Regions from separate parts of the Enterobacter sp. HK169 genome, predicted to be linked through region 1. Evidence: riboswitches for the same ligand, from Rfam matches in the RefSeq annotation. Region 1 holds a riboswitch; the other holds the start of a gene.
The links. A riboswitch is a leader RNA that binds a small molecule or an ion and turns the genes downstream of it on or off. The one in region 1 is predicted to bind thiamine pyrophosphate.
Positions count from the first base shown of each region.

Region 1 (7,453 bases):
TGCTCACCTTTATGGATAAGCGGCGCCAGCGCGCCCGGCTCGTCTGAAAGAGGTTCAAACGCGCCGCACAGGCGTTTCTTGGCAACGCCAATGGTCGGCACATCCACCAGCAGCCCAAAGTGGCTGGCAACGCCTAAACGGCGCGGGTGTGAGATACCGTGTCCATCGACAAACAGCAGGTCAGGTTTTTGCGAGAGTTGCTCCCACGCTGCCAGCAGCGCGGGATATTCGCGGAAGGAGAGAAAGCCCGGAATGTACGGCATGGTGGTCGCGATACGCGCTACCTTGTACTCCACCAGCTCAAGCGAAGGGTATTTCAGTACCACCATCGCCGCTCGCGTCACTTCCCCACCCTGCTCGAATCCGACGTCTGCTCCGCCAATGTACTGCGGAGGATCCTTATCCAGACGATCCTCGCGGATCACCGATGAGGCCAGTTCGATTTGTTGAGCGCGTAGCGACGCGAGATCCATAATCACTCCTTACTTGTGATACTGGGCAGAAAGCCGATGCACCGCCTCCACAAATACGCCTGCGTGTTCTGGCGGCACATCCTGATGAATGCCGTGGCCGAGGTTAAAGACGTGGCCTTCCCCCTGGCCGAAACCAGACAGTATAGTCGACACTTCTTCTTCAATGCGCGCTGGCGGCGCATAGAGCATGGACGGGTCCATATTGCCCTGCAGCGCCACTTTGTCGCCCACGCGACGGCGCGCATCGGCGATATCGGTGGTCCAGTCGAGGCCCAGCGCGTCGCAGCCGGTTGCCGCCATCGCTTCCAGCCACTGGCCGCCACCTTTGGTGAACAGCGTCACCGGCACGCGGCGGCCTTCGTTTTCACGCAGCAGGCCGTCGACGATTTTGTGCATGTAGTACAGGGAGAACTGCTGATAATCGCGCCCGGTCAGCACGCCGCCCCAGGTATCGAAAATCATCACCGACTGCGCACCCGCCTTAATCTGCGCGTTCAGATAGAGGGTGACGCTCTTCGCCAGCTTATCGAGCAGCGCATGCAGGGCCAGCGGCTCGGCGTACATCATCTTTTTAATCATGGTAAAGGCTTTGCTGCTGCCCCCTTCCACCATATAGGTCGCCAGCGTCCACGGGCTGCCGGAGAAGCCAATCAGCGGCACTTCACCTTTCAGCTCGCGGCGAATGGTGCGCACGGCGTTCATCACGTAGCCCAGCTCGCCTTCCGGATCGGGGATCGGCAGCTTATCCACGTCGGCTTTGCTTTTGATTGGGGAGGTGAAACGCGGGCCTTCACCGGTTTCGAAGTACAGGCCAAGGCCCATTGCATCCGGAATGGTCAGAATATCCGAGAAGAGGATCGCAGCATCCAGCGGGAAGCGGCGCAGCGGCTGGAGCGTCACTTCGCAGGCCAGCTCGGCGTTTTTGCACAGCGACATAAAATCGCCCGCCTGCGCGCGCGTGGCTTTGTACTCCGGGAGATAGCGTCCCGCCTGGCGCATCATCCACACCGGGGTGACATCAACGGGCTGGCGCAGCAGCGCACGCAGATAACGATCGTTCTTCAGTTCGGTCATTTTTGCAGTTCCTTAAGCGTCATGGCCTCAGTGTAACACTACTCATACTCGGCCCGACACATCGCCACGGTATCTTCTATCAGCCGACGCGCCACGGTGCCCGGCGGAGGTAACAGCGGTAGATCGTCGTAGCGATACCAGTTTGCTTCCAGCAGCTCTTTCTGATCGATAACGATCTCGCCGCTATCATATTCGGCCATAAATGCCGTCATCAGCGACTGCGGGAACGGCCACGGCTGCGAGGTAACGTAGCGCAGGTTCTTCACTTTGATCCCGCTCTCCTCCATCACCTCGCGCGCTACCGCCTGCTCCAGCGTTTCGCCCACCTCGACGAAGCCGGCCAGCACGGTGTGAATGCCGTTGCGATGGCGGGTATGCTGCGCCAGCAGGATGGAATCCTCCCGGCGGATAGCGACGATAATGCACGGCGCTATCTGCGGATAGTAGCGTTCGCGGCAGTGGCTGCAGAGCATCGCCCACTCGGTTTTGCTCGGGCGCATGGTATGACCGCAGTAGCCGCAGTATTTATGCGAGCGGTAAAACTCGGCCAGCTGCACGCCGCGCCCCGCCAGCTGGAACAGCCCCACGTCCAGATCCAGCACCTGGCGCACCGATCCCATATCCTGGCGGCGGGACTGTTGGATCAACCACACGGGCTCACCCTGCCACTCGCCGATCTGTAGCGCTGGCTGGCCAACGAGATCGAACGCCTCAGCTGCGCCATAGGGGATTTCCCCGGCAGGAAGCCATAATTTTTGTTCGTGACTGACGATCCACCAACCAAGATCTGATTTTTCAATAATACGATCCATATCTATTGCACTACCTTCGCTTCACTGACATGTTGTTAGCATTGTGGTTACATTCTGGATAAGCAGATTCAATCCTACATTTTGCGGAGTCGACCATGTTAAACCAGCTGGAAAGCCTGACTGAGCGCGTTAGAGGAAATAACAAACTGGTGGATCGCTGGCTACATGTACGCAAGCATCTACTCGTGGCTTATTACAATCTGGTCGGTATTAAGCCTGGCAAAGAATCGTTTATGCGACTGAATGAAAAAGCGCTGGATGATTTTTGTCAGGGCCTGGTCGACTATCTGTCCGACGGCCATTTCAATATTTATGAACGCATTATCCGCGAAATGGAAGGTACAACACCCTATTTAGCGGCCAGCAAGCTCTATCCCCTTCTGGAAGCCAACACCCAGCAGATCATGGATTACTATGATTCCGCGCTCGAGAACGCTATCGATCACGATAACTATCTTGAGTTTCAGCAGGCGCTATCCGACCTCGGCGAAGCGCTGGAAGAGCGATTCACGCTGGAAGATAAGCTGATCGCCCTCGTGCTGGACAATGATTTGAACATCAGTAACGAAGAGAACGTCGCGCGCCCTGCTTGAGTTCTTCATCGTTAACGAGTAATTTACAACCATTCGCCCCTCTCACGAGGGGGATTTTTCTTGTCGGAGTGCCCAGCGCCTGAACGCGCGGGCTGAGACCGTTAATTCGGGATCCGCGGAACCTGATCAGGCTAATACCTGCGAAGGGAACAAGAGTCACATTGCTGTTGTATCGCCTGAGGGCGATCCTCTCTTGCTTCATCCGTCGTCTGACAAGCCATGTCCTTCACTTTTGGAATGAGCTATGTCTACTGCAAAACTGACCCGCCGCGAACAGCGCGCACAGGCCCAACACTTCATCGACACGCTGGAAGGCACCGCTTTCCCGAACTCGAAACGCATCTACATTTCCGGCTCGCAGGCCGATATCCGCGTCCCAATGCGCGAAATCCAGCTCAGCCCGACGCTTATCGGCGGCAGCAAAGATAACCCCCAGTATGAAGACAACGAAGCCGTGCCGGTGTATGACACCTCCGGTCCGTACGGCGATCCTGATGTTGCCATCAACGTCCAGCAGGGTCTGGCAAAGCTGCGCCAGCCGTGGATTGATGCGCGCAACGACTGTGAAGAGCTGAGCGTACTCAGCTCTGCCTACACCAAAGAGCGCCTGGCCGACGACGGTCTGGACGAGCTGCGCTTTACCGGCCTGCTGACGCCAAAACGCGCTAAGGCGGGCAAATGCGTGACCCAGCTGCACTACGCGCGCCGGGGCATCGTCACGCCGGAGATGGAGTTCATCGCCATCCGCGAAAACATGGGTCGCGAGCGCATCCGTAGCGAAGTGCTGCGCTATCAGCATCCGGGTGAAGGCTTTGGCGCTCGCCTGCCGGAGAACATCACGCCGGAGTTTGTGCGTGACGAAGTGGCCGCAGGCCGCGCGATTATCCCCGCCAACATCAACCACCCGGAATCCGAGCCGATGATTATCGGCCGCAACTTCCTGGTGAAGGTCAACGCGAACATCGGTAACTCGGCCGTCACCTCCTCCATCGAAGAAGAGGTGGAGAAGCTGGTCTGGTCCACGCGCTGGGGCGCGGACACGGTAATGGACCTCTCCACTGGACGCTATATTCACGAAACCCGCGAATGGATCCTGCGTAACAGCCCGGTACCGATTGGCACCGTCCCGATTTATCAGGCGCTGGAAAAGGTCAACGGCATTGCCGAAGACCTCACCTGGGAAGCGTTCCGCGACACGCTGCTGGAGCAGGCCGAACAGGGCGTGGACTATTTCACCATTCACGCGGGCGTGCTGCTGCGCTACGTGCCGATGACGGCGAAGCGCCTGACCGGCATCGTCTCGCGCGGCGGTTCCATCATGGCGAAGTGGTGCCTGTCCCATCATCAGGAAAACTTCCTCTACGAACACTTCCGCGAAATTTGCGAAATCTGCGCCGCGTACGATGTCTCTCTGTCGCTGGGCGACGGCCTGCGTCCGGGCTCTATTCGCGACGCGAACGACGAAGCGCAGTTTGCCGAGCTGCACACGCTGGGCGAACTGACCAAAATCGCCTGGGAGTATGACGTGCAGGTGATGATTGAAGGCCCGGGCCACGTGCCGATGCAGATGATCCGCCGCAACATGACCGAGGAGCTGGAGCACTGCCACGAAGCTCCGTTCTACACCCTGGGGCCGTTGACCACCGATATTGCGCCGGGCTATGACCACTTCACGTCGGGCATTGGGGCGGCGATGATCGGCTGGTTCGGCTGCGCTATGCTCTGCTACGTCACGCCAAAAGAGCACCTCGGCCTGCCAAACAAAGAGGATGTGAAGCAGGGGCTGATCACCTACAAAATTGCCGCCCACGCCGCGGATCTGGCCAAAGGCCATCCGGGCGCGCAAATCCGCGATAACGCCATGTCGAAGGCACGCTTTGAATTCCGCTGGGAAGACCAGTTCAACCTGGCGCTGGACCCGTTCACCGCCCGCGCCTATCACGACGAGACCCTGCCGCAGGAATCGGGCAAAGTCGCGCACTTCTGCTCTATGTGCGGGCCAAAATTCTGCTCGATGAAAATCAGCCAGGAGGTGCGCGACTACGCCGCCGCGCAGACCATTGAAGTGGGCATGGCGGACATGTCTGAAACCTTCCGCGCCAAAGGCGGCGAAATCTACCTCAAAAAAGAGGAGGCGTAATGTATAAGCCCGATTTCCCGCCCGTTCCCTACCGTTTAGGGCTCTATCCGGTGGTGGACAGCGTGGAGTGGATAGAGCGCCTGCTGGAGACAGGCGTTCGAACGATCCAGCTGCGCATCAAGGATAAACGCGACGACGAGGTGGAAGCCGATGTGGTTGCCGCCATCGCGCTTGGCCGTCGGCATAACGCCCGTCTGTTTATCAACGATTACTGGCGGCTGGCCGTTAAGCACCAGGCGTACGGCGTGCACCTGGGTCAGGAGGACCTGGAAACAACGGATCTGAGCGCTATCCGCGAAGCCGGGTTGCGTCTTGGCGTTTCAACGCACGATGACATGGAGATCGACGTGGCGCTGGCGGCCCGTCCCTCTTACATCGCGCTGGGTCACGTCTTCCCGACGCAAACCAAGCAGATGCCCTCCGCACCGCAGGGGCTGACGCAGCTGGCGAGTCACGTTAAACGCCTTGCCGATTACCCCACCGTCGCCATCGGCGGAATCAGCCTTGAACGCGCCCCGGCGGTGCTGGAGACCGGCGTCGGCAGTATCGCCGTCGTCAGCGCCATTACCCAGGCCGCAGACTGGCGTCTCGCCACCGAACAGCTGTTACAGCTGGCAGGAGCGGGTGATGAACGATCGTGATTTTATGCGCTATAGCCGTCAGATCCTGCTGGAAGATATCGCCATCGACGGACAGCAAAAGCTGCTCGCCAGCCGGGTGCTGATTGTCGGTCTGGGCGGGTTAGGCGCGCCCGCCGCGCTTTATCTGGCAGGCGCAGGTATCGGTACGCTGGTGCTGGCCGACGACGACGAGGTTCACCTCAGCAACCTGCAGCGACAAATCCTCTTCTCCACCGAGGATATCAACCAGCCAAAAGCGCAAATTACCCGGCAGCGCCTGAACCAGCTCAACCCGGATATCGCGCTGATTGCCCTGCAGGATCGGCTCAGCGGTGAAAACCTGCGCCGTGAGGTCGCCCTTGCCGACGTGGTGCTGGACTGCACGGACAACATGGCGACGCGCCAGGCGATTAACGCCGCCTGCGTGGCAAATAATACGCCGCTTATCACCGCCAGCGCGGTGGGTTTCGGCGGGCAGATGATGGTCCTGACCCCGCCGTGGTCGCAGGGCTGCTATCGCTGCCTGTGGCCGGACGATGCCGAGCCGGCGCGCAACTGCCGTACGGCGGGCATTCTGGGTCCGGTGGTCGGCGTAATGGGCACAATGCAGGCGCTGGAGGCCATCAAGCTGCTCAGCGGCATGGAGACGGAACGCAATTCGCTGCGGCTGTTTGATGCCCGCTCCAGCGGCTGGCGTCATCTGGCGTTACACCGCGCCAGCCGCTGCCCGGTATGCGGAGGCCGCGATGCGCATTCTGTTTAACGATGAGCCGATGAAATGCGACGACGGGCTCACCGTTGCGGTACTGCTCGACAAGCTGCGCCAGCTCAAGCCGGGAACGGCGCTGGCGCTCAATCAACAGATCCTGCCGCGCGAGCAGTGGGAACACCAGCAGGTCAATGACGGCGACCAGATCCTGCTGTTTCAGGTTATCGCAGGGGGCTGAGATGTTACGTATTGCCGATAAAGTCTTTGATTCACACCTGTTTACCGGAACCGGAAAATTCGCCTCGCCGCAGCTGATGGTGGATGCCATTCGCGAAAGCGGCAGCCAGCTGGTGACGCTGGCGCTCAAGCGCGTGGATCTGCGCCATCACAGCGATGCCATTCTGGCGCCTTTACTGGAGGCTGGCGTCACGCTGCTGCCCAACACCTCCGGTGCCAAAACGGCCGAAGAGGCGATTTTTGCCGCGCAGCTGGCCCGCGAGGCGCTCGGCACTCGCTGGCTGAAGCTGGAAATTCATCCTGACGCCCGCTGGCTGCTGCCCGACCCCATCGAAACGCTGAAAGCGGCTGAAAAGCTGGTGCAGCAAGGGTTTATCGTCCTGCCTTACTGCGGCGCCGATCCTGTTCTGTGCAAACGGCTGGAAGAGGTCGGCTGCGCCGCCGTCATGCCGCTGGGCGCCCCCATTGGCTCCAATCAGGGGCTTGAAACCCGCGCAATGCTGGAAATCATTATTGAGCAAGCTACCGTGCCGGTGGTGGTTGATGCGGGCATTGGCGTGCCCAGCCATGCCGCGCAGGCGCTGGAGATGGGCGCCGACGCGGTGCTGGTCAACACGGCCATCGCGGTTGCCGACGATCCGGTCATGATGGCGCGTGCGTTCCGCATGGCCGTAGAGGCTGGCCTGCTGGCAAGGGAGTCTGGCCCCGGCTCGCGCAGTTTCCAGGCACAGGCCACCAGCCCGCTGACCGGTTTTCTGGAGGCGATCTCATGAGCACGTTTACCGAGCGCTGGCG
Region 1 is NZ_CP017087.1:3,177,367-3,184,819, reverse strand. Features, by position in the region: gene nfi (deoxyribonuclease V) at 1-473, opposite strand, end outside; gene hemE (uroporphyrinogen decarboxylase) at 483-1,547, opposite strand; gene nudC (NAD(+) diphosphatase) at 1,586-2,359, opposite strand; gene EnteroDNA1_RS15080 (Rsd/AlgQ family anti-sigma factor) at 2,455-2,952, shown strand; TPP riboswitch at 3,007-3,118, shown strand; gene thiC (phosphomethylpyrimidine synthase ThiC) at 3,197-5,092, shown strand; gene thiE (thiamine phosphate synthase) at 5,092-5,733, shown strand; gene EnteroDNA1_RS15065 (HesA/MoeB/ThiF family protein) at 5,720-6,475, shown strand; gene thiS (sulfur carrier protein ThiS) at 6,459-6,659, shown strand; gene thiG (thiazole synthase) at 6,661-7,431, shown strand; gene thiH (2-iminoacetate synthase ThiH) at 7,428-7,453, shown strand, end outside.

Region 2 (7,453 bases), 510 kb from region 1:
GCGTGAAGCGCATCGGCAGATGCTGGTAAAGCCAGGTTACATCAGTCAGTTTTAACATCACGCCCCGGAAGTTTTTCGATAACGGTAAATAAGGCAAAGCACAGCAGCAGCAGTAACAGCGCGGTGACCGCGCCGTCCTGACTGCGATAAGAGCCGATCTGCTGATAGAGCCAGTATGGCAGCGTGCGGAAATCTTCATTGCCAAAGAGAGCCACCACGCCAAAATCCCCAATCGACAGCACGCAGGCAAACGCCAGCGCCTGCGCCAGCGGACGTTTTAGCGCGCGCAGTTCCACCACCTTCAGCCGCTGCCAGCCCTGCATGCCCAGCGACTGGCACAGCAAACCGTAGCGGCTGTTGACGTCGCGCATCGGGTTTTCCAGCACTTTGAGCGCGTAAGGAATGGCCATCAGGGCGTTGGTGAAAATCACAATGCCATCGGCCCTTTCCGGCAGGCCGACGGTGCTGTTGAACAGTAAAAAGAAGCCCGTCGCCAGTACGATGCCCGGCATCGCCAGAATCAGCATGCCCGTCAGCTCCAGCGCCTGCCCGGCCTTTTGGGCCTGCCGGGCATAGAGTTCACGGCTGCTCCACAGCAGCATCATGGTCAGCACGACGCACAGTAACCCTGCCGCCAGCGCGATACGTAGCGAGGTCCAGGTCGCCTGCCAGAGGATGGGCTGTTGCAGGACGGACATGAGATTGAGGTTCAGTCCGTCAACGATAACGGCCATCAGCGGCGGCAGCAGAAGCAGGAGCGCCAGCGCGATCAGGATAAAATCGGTAACGCGGCTGTGCAGGCTGTCCTGCGGGTCGCGCCAGCCGGTTATTTGATTACTGCCAGCAGGAATGGCTTTACTCAGCCGCTGGCTCAACAGCACCAGCACAAGGCAGCACGCCATCTGCACCATCGCCAGCAGCGCGGCGCGACCGGGATCGTAGTCGTAACTCAGCGCCTGGTAAATCGCCAGCTCAATGGTGGTGGCCTGCGGCCCGCCGCCGAGCGACAGCACGGTGGCAAAGCTGGCAAAGCAGAGCATAAAGATTAACGCCGCGACGGGCGGGATCTGGCGGCGCAGCCACGGCCATTCGACAAAGCGGAAGAATGAAACGCCGCGCATGCCGAGCTGGGCGGCAATCTGACGCTGTTCGCCGGGAATGTTTTCCAGCGCCTGCAAGAAGAGGCGCGTTGCCATCGGCATATTGAAAAACACGTGCGCGAGCAGAATGCCCTGCAATCCGTAAGGAGAGAATGACCATTCCAGACCAAGCTGGCCGAACAGCGAAGCCAGCCAGCCCTGGCGACCGTAAACGCTGAGGATGCCAAATACCGCCACCAGCACGGGCAGGATCAGCGTCATGGCGCACAGGCGCAGCAGTGCCAGCCTGCCGGGGAAACGCCGGCGATACAGGGCGCGCGCAAGAAAAATAGCCGGGAGCACCGACAGCAGGGCTGAGAGAGACGCCTGCCAGAAGGAGAAACGGATAACGTGCCAGAGGTAGCTGTCGTGCCAGAGGGCGAGCAGGTCGCTCTCTGGCGCGTTGAACCACAGTGCAAGAAAAGCCCCCAGGCTGACCGCCACCATCACTGTGGCGGCGAGCAGCCCGGGAAGTAACCAGCCGGGAATCAACGGCTGACGGCGCGTTGCCATTCACTTACCCATGCTGCACGCTGCGCGGCGACCTGCTGCGGCGTAAACTCCAGCGAGGTTTTTGGTTTGGTCAGCTGCTCGAAACCTGCGGGCAGCGCAACGTTCGTGACCGGATACATCCAGTTGCCTGCGGGAATCGCATTCTGGAACGCCGGTGAAACCATAAACTTCAGGAACTTCTCGGCCAGCTCCGGCTGTTTGCTGGCGGCGGTACGCGCGGCGACTTCCACCTGCAGATAATGCCCTTCAGCAAAATCAGCGGCAGCATAGTTATCTTTCTTCTCGGCGATAATGTGGTAGGCCGGAGAGGTGGTGTAGCTCAGCACCAGGTCGCTTTCGCCTTTCAGGAACAGGCCATAGGCTTCGCTCCAGCCCTTGGTCACGGTGACGGTTTTGGCGGCCAGTTTCTGCCACGCTTCCGGCGCTTTATCCCCGTAAACCTTTTGCATCCAAAGCAGCAGGCCCAGGCCTGGCGTACTGGTGCGCGGATCTTCATAAATCACGCGCCATTTCTGGTCACTCTCAACCAGTTCTTTCAGGCTCTTCGGCGGGTTTTTCAGCTTATTTTTGTCGTAAACAAAAGCAAAGTAGCCATAGTCGAACGGCACAAAGGTGTCGTTTTTCCAGCCGCCCGGCACGTTAACGGCATCTGCCGCGACGCCGCTTTTGGCAAACAGTTTGGTTTGCGAGGCGGCCTCCAGCAGGTTGTTATCCAGCCCGAGCACTACGTCGGCCTTGCTGTTTTTCCCTTCCATGCGCAGACGGTTGAGCAGCGATACGCCATCTTCCAGCGCCACGAACTTCAGCTCGCAGTTACAGTCAGCTTCGAAGGCTTTTTTAACCACCGGGCCAGGGCCCCAGTCGGCAGAGAAGGAGTCATAGGTGTAGACCGTCAGGACGGGCTTCGCAAAAGCAGGCAGCGCAAACAGCGCCAGCAGGGGGAGAACTTTTTTTAACACTTTGCACCTCAAGGTTGAGTGGCAAAGGATTTTGAGAGACAGCCTCAAATCCCTTCGCCGGCGTTATCCGGATCAGGTTCGACGGGTATTATCTCAGCGCACATCTGTGATGCAGCACCCCGTTGAGAACGGCGCTATTGTAATGATTTGGTGAATATTACGAAAGCGTTATGGCTCCGGCGGCGCAAACCAGGCGGATTTAAAATCAAACCAGCCCAGGGTGTTCATCCGCAGGCCGCGCATGCTGCGCTGGCCCTGGATCATCAGCCAGTGGTGGATCAAGGGTACGATCGCCTGCTCGGCCAGAAGCTGCTGGCACCACGCTGCAAGATTCATTTCGCCCGCGCGCCACAGGGCGGCATCCTGCTGCCAGTCACGGTCGATGCAGTGCTGGATCAGCGGGACTTCATACAGATGCGAGAAAAGCGAAAAATCGAGCGGCAGGGTAAAGTTGGCGCTGTTGAGCCAGATATCACTGGCGATCTCCCCCTGATGCCATTCGTCATAGTCCACTTCCCTGACCTCTAACGTGACCCCCTCGGCTGCCAGCAGCCGGGTCATGATTCTGGCGATAAAACGATGCTCCACGTGTTCGCGGTAGTAGGTCAGGGTGATGGACTCCAGCCCTGCGGGTTTGTCGCAGTGCACCGGGCGGGCGTGGTGCCAGCGCGGAAGCAGGCCGTACGCCGGGAACCAGTATGTCTGGTACTGCTCTTCCGCATGGTAAATCAGATTGGAAGGGGACAAAACGTGGCTAACCCACTTGCGGACGGCCTGGTTTGCCCCACGGTGGGTGCGGCGGTCAAACAGGAGATAGTAACACCCTTCCTCGAGGCGACTCTCCACGGCTTTTTCTCCCGTGGTGGGGCCTTCCAGCGTCAGCCCGCAGCTCAGGTCTTCATTGAGATCCGGCAATACCCAGACGTTCACTTCGTCGATGAGCGCCCGATAGCCAAAGTAGTCGTCGAACGCGCGGATTTTCAGCTGATTGCTGTTATTGCGGGACACGGAGTAAGGCCCGGTGCCAATCGGCAGGCTGGCAAAATTGTTCATTGATTCCCACTCGCCGGGCAAAATCATCGACGGCACGTAGCCCAGCAGCCAGGGAAGCCACTTATCCTGTTGCGACAGCTCAATATCCAGCGTCCAGGCCGTGGGCGAGTGGATGCGGGAGATATGCGAGTAGAGCGGTAGCCTGCGGGCACGTTCCAGGGAGGCGATGACGTCGTGCATTTCCAGCTCGCGGCCGTGGTGAAAGTGGATGCCGGGGCGTAAAAAGAAGCGCCAGTGGCGCGGGGAAAGTTGCTGCCAGTGATGCGCGATATCCGCCTCCAGTTCCCCGTTTTCCTCATTTATCCGCGTCAGGCCGCTGAAGATTTGCCGGGCCATATGCGTTTCTGAGCGGCGTAAGGCCGTGCCGGGCAACAGATTTTTCATCGGACGGTAGTAGAGCACCCGCAGAATGTGGCGGCCCTGACGAAAGCTGCGCCCGAGATGGGAAACCAGCATCTGGCGCACGGCGGCTTTGTCGCCAACCAGCTGTACCAGCTGATCGATGCGGTCCTGCTCGAGCAGATCTTCCGCGCGCTGCTGCTGCAGCGCCAGCCCGGTATAGAGGAAGGTCAGCCGCGAACGTTTGCCGCGTCCCGCCTCCGCTTCCCAGCTTAACCAGCCCTGCTGCTGCATGGTGTTGAGCAGCGTGCGCATATGGCGGCGGGAGCAGCTAAGCAGGTCAGCCAGCTCGTTGAGCGTAGTCTCCTGAGATTGCCCCTCGCAGCACTGCCAGAGGCGGATAAACTGTTGTTGCAGACGACCGGAAGGCATAAAAGGGGAACTCCTGACAAAAAACCAGCAATTTATTTATCCCTATATTAGGCCAATAATTCTCCCCGATGAAGCGAGGAGGTAAATTATGAAGAGGTCTACCGCACGTCAGTTCTATCAGCAGTACTTTTCAGCGACAAAAGGATCGTCCTGGCTGGCCCGCCGGTGTGCAGAGCAACGGCTGAAAACGTTAGAAGAATTGATGCAGTGGGACGTTACCACACCGACCTCTTCCCGCTAACTCGCCTCGATCATGTGTGACTGAGTATTGGTGCTTATCACCCGCCAGCAAAATGTTTTTGCTGGCTTTTTTCGTTTACTATTCACCCAATTTCGATTCGCTTTCACAAGGACTTGCGCATGCTCTGGTTGATGACGATGGGGCGACGCCTGAACGGCGTGTATGCCGCTTTTATGCTGGTGGCCTTTATGATGGGCGTGGCGGGGGCGCTGCAGGCGCCGACGCTGAGCCTGTTTCTCAGCCGCGAGGTGGGGGCGCAGCCGTTTTGGGTCGGCCTGTTTTACACCGTTAACGCCATTGCCGGGATCCTGGTCAGCCTCGCGCTGGCGAAACGATCGGACAGCCAGGGCGATCGCCGCAGGCTGATCCTCTTTTGCTGCGCCATGGCCGTGGGCAACGCGCTGCTCTTTGCCTTCAACCGTCATTATCTGACGCTTATTACCTGCGGCGTGCTGCTGGCGTCGCTGGCGAACACCGCCATGCCGCAGCTGTTCGCGCTGGCCCGTGAATACGCGGATAACTCGGCGCGTGAAGTGGTGATGTTCAGCTCGGTGATGCGCGCCCAGCTTTCGCTGGCGTGGGTCATTGGTCCGCCGCTGGCCTTCATGCTGGCGTTGAACTACGGCTTTACCACCATGTTTTCCATCGCCGCCGGGATTTTTGTCATCAGCCTGGCGCTGATTGCCTTCGCGCTGCCGTCCGTGGCGCGCGTCGAACAGACGACGGATAAACCTGTCACCGAGGTGAGCGGCTGGCAGGACAAAAACGTCCGCATGCTGTTTATTGCCTCCACGCTGATGTGGACCTGCAACACCATGTACATCATCGATATGCCGCTGTGGATCAGCAGCGATCTGGGCCTGCCGGACAAGCTCGCGGGGATCTTAATGGGAACTGCCGCCGGGCTGGAAATTCCGGCAATGATTCTGGCGGGTTACTACGTTAAGCGCTTTGGAAAGCGCAGGATGATGATTGTCGCCGTGGCGGCCGGGGTGCTGTTCTACGCGGGGCTGATCCTTTTCCATTCGCGGGAAGCGTTGCTGGCGCTGCAGCTGTTTAACGCCGTGTTTATTGGGATTGTTGCCGGGATCGGCATGCTCTGGTTTCAGGATCTCATGCCCGGTCGTGCCGGCTCGGCGACCACGCTTTTTACCAACAGCATTTCAACCGGGGTGATTCTGGCGGGCGTGATTCAGGGGGCGCTGGCGCAAAGCTACGGGCATGCGTCTGTCTACTGGATGATTGCGGCGCTATCCGTCGTGACGCTTCTGCTGACCTGCCGCGTAAAAGACGTGTGATCGGATGAACGAAACGGAACCCGGGAACGCCGGGCTCTGTGAACCGTTTTATTCTGAATACTGATATTTACGCTGCGCGCGTAGCGTCAGGTACATATGAACGAGGCCCATGAAGCCGTGTGCCCAGAAATATGTCTCAATAAAGACCGTCAGGAATTTATGCAAATCCAAGACGGATTCCGCGACGGACGAAACCGGCCCGAGCGTGGCGTTCAGCACGAACCAGGCCGCGCCGCAGAGTGCAACGCCCAGCAGCGCCAGCACGCCCAGACCTTGCACCGTTGCTGCCATACCGCCGGCATGCGCGTCAGGAAGCTGACGCTGCGCGAGGGTGCGAATATCGTCAACAATTCCGCGAAAATCCAGCGCCAGCCAGGCGAAGTAATACTTAAATCCGCGCTGGGTTAACATCCATGCCATCATGGCAATGCCACAAAAAATTAAACCAAATCCGCAGATAACATGGATCCAGGTGACAATTCCGTTCAGACCGGATTCATGGAGGGCTTCACTTTCGGTGAAATTAGAATTGATAATCTGGGCGAGGACCAGTAAGGCCACAAGAATGTGCAGTATGCGAAGAAAAGGCGTTTCTTTATGGGGAAGCGTATCGCGCAATGTTGGTTTCATCGCTTTTTACCTCAAAAATGAGAGAGCTGATGCGATGCAGTGTGACGCAGATTAATTAACGAAACCTTAACGGTCGGGTGCGTCACGCTGTATTTATGCGTTCCGGTTAGTGGGCAGGATCAATATGCGTCATCACGTTCAGCACATTGAATTTTTGCATCACGTTATTTCTGGCATTCACGGCAATCTGATGTCCTTCTTTTACGCTTAATTCGCCGTTCACTTCAAGATGGACATCGACAAGGGCTAAATCGCCCATCTTGCGTGTTTTTAAATCATGGAGTCCGGTGACGCCCTCGGTTGCGAGAAGACACGTTTTGATGTCGTGCTCCAGCTCGGGCTCAAGCGAACGGTCCATCAGATCGTGCAGGGCATCGGCAGCAAATTTGTAACCCATATGGGCGATGAACACTCCGACAATCAGGGCCGCAATGAGGTCCATCGCGTGAAAGCCCACTAAATTCCCGGCAATGCCGATGGCGACAACCACTGACGACGCTGCGTCAGAACGGGCATGCCAGGCATTGGCTATCAGCAGCGAGGACTGAATACGTTTTCCCGTGGCAAACATGTATCTGAACAAGCTTTCCTTTACCACCAGCGCCAGAATCGCCACCCACAGCGCGGCCCCTTTCACCAGCTGATGCGTCTCGGGGTGAAGCAGTTTATTGCCTGCGGACCAGAGCATCCCTACCCCCACAAGCAGCAGAATAGCGCCAATAATGAGCTTTGCACCGTTTTCGAAACGCAGATGACCGTAATGATGATCGATATCAGAGGCTTTCTGGCTCTTTTTATTCGCAACCAGAACGACAAAGTCGGAGGATAAATCGGAAAGAGAATGAATCC
Region 2 is NZ_CP017087.1:3,684,287-3,691,739, forward strand. Features, by position in the region: gene thiQ (thiamine ABC transporter ATP-binding protein ThiQ) at 1-58, opposite strand, end outside; gene thiP (thiamine/thiamine pyrophosphate ABC transporter permease ThiP) at 42-1,652, opposite strand; gene thiB (thiamine ABC transporter substrate binding subunit) at 1,628-2,611, opposite strand; TPP riboswitch at 2,643-2,743, opposite strand; gene sgrR (HTH-type transcriptional regulator SgrR) at 2,780-4,435, opposite strand; gene sgrT (glucose uptake inhibitor SgrT) at 4,524-4,676, shown strand; gene EnteroDNA1_RS17520 (sugar efflux transporter) at 4,796-5,974, shown strand; gene EnteroDNA1_RS17525 (cytochrome b/b6 domain-containing protein) at 6,023-6,604, opposite strand; gene EnteroDNA1_RS17530 (cation diffusion facilitator family transporter) at 6,711-7,453, opposite strand, start outside.
Region 2: linked by a shared signal. The riboswitch ahead of thiB (thiamine ABC transporter substrate binding subunit) and the one ahead of thiC (phosphomethylpyrimidine synthase ThiC) in region 1 are both predicted to bind thiamine pyrophosphate.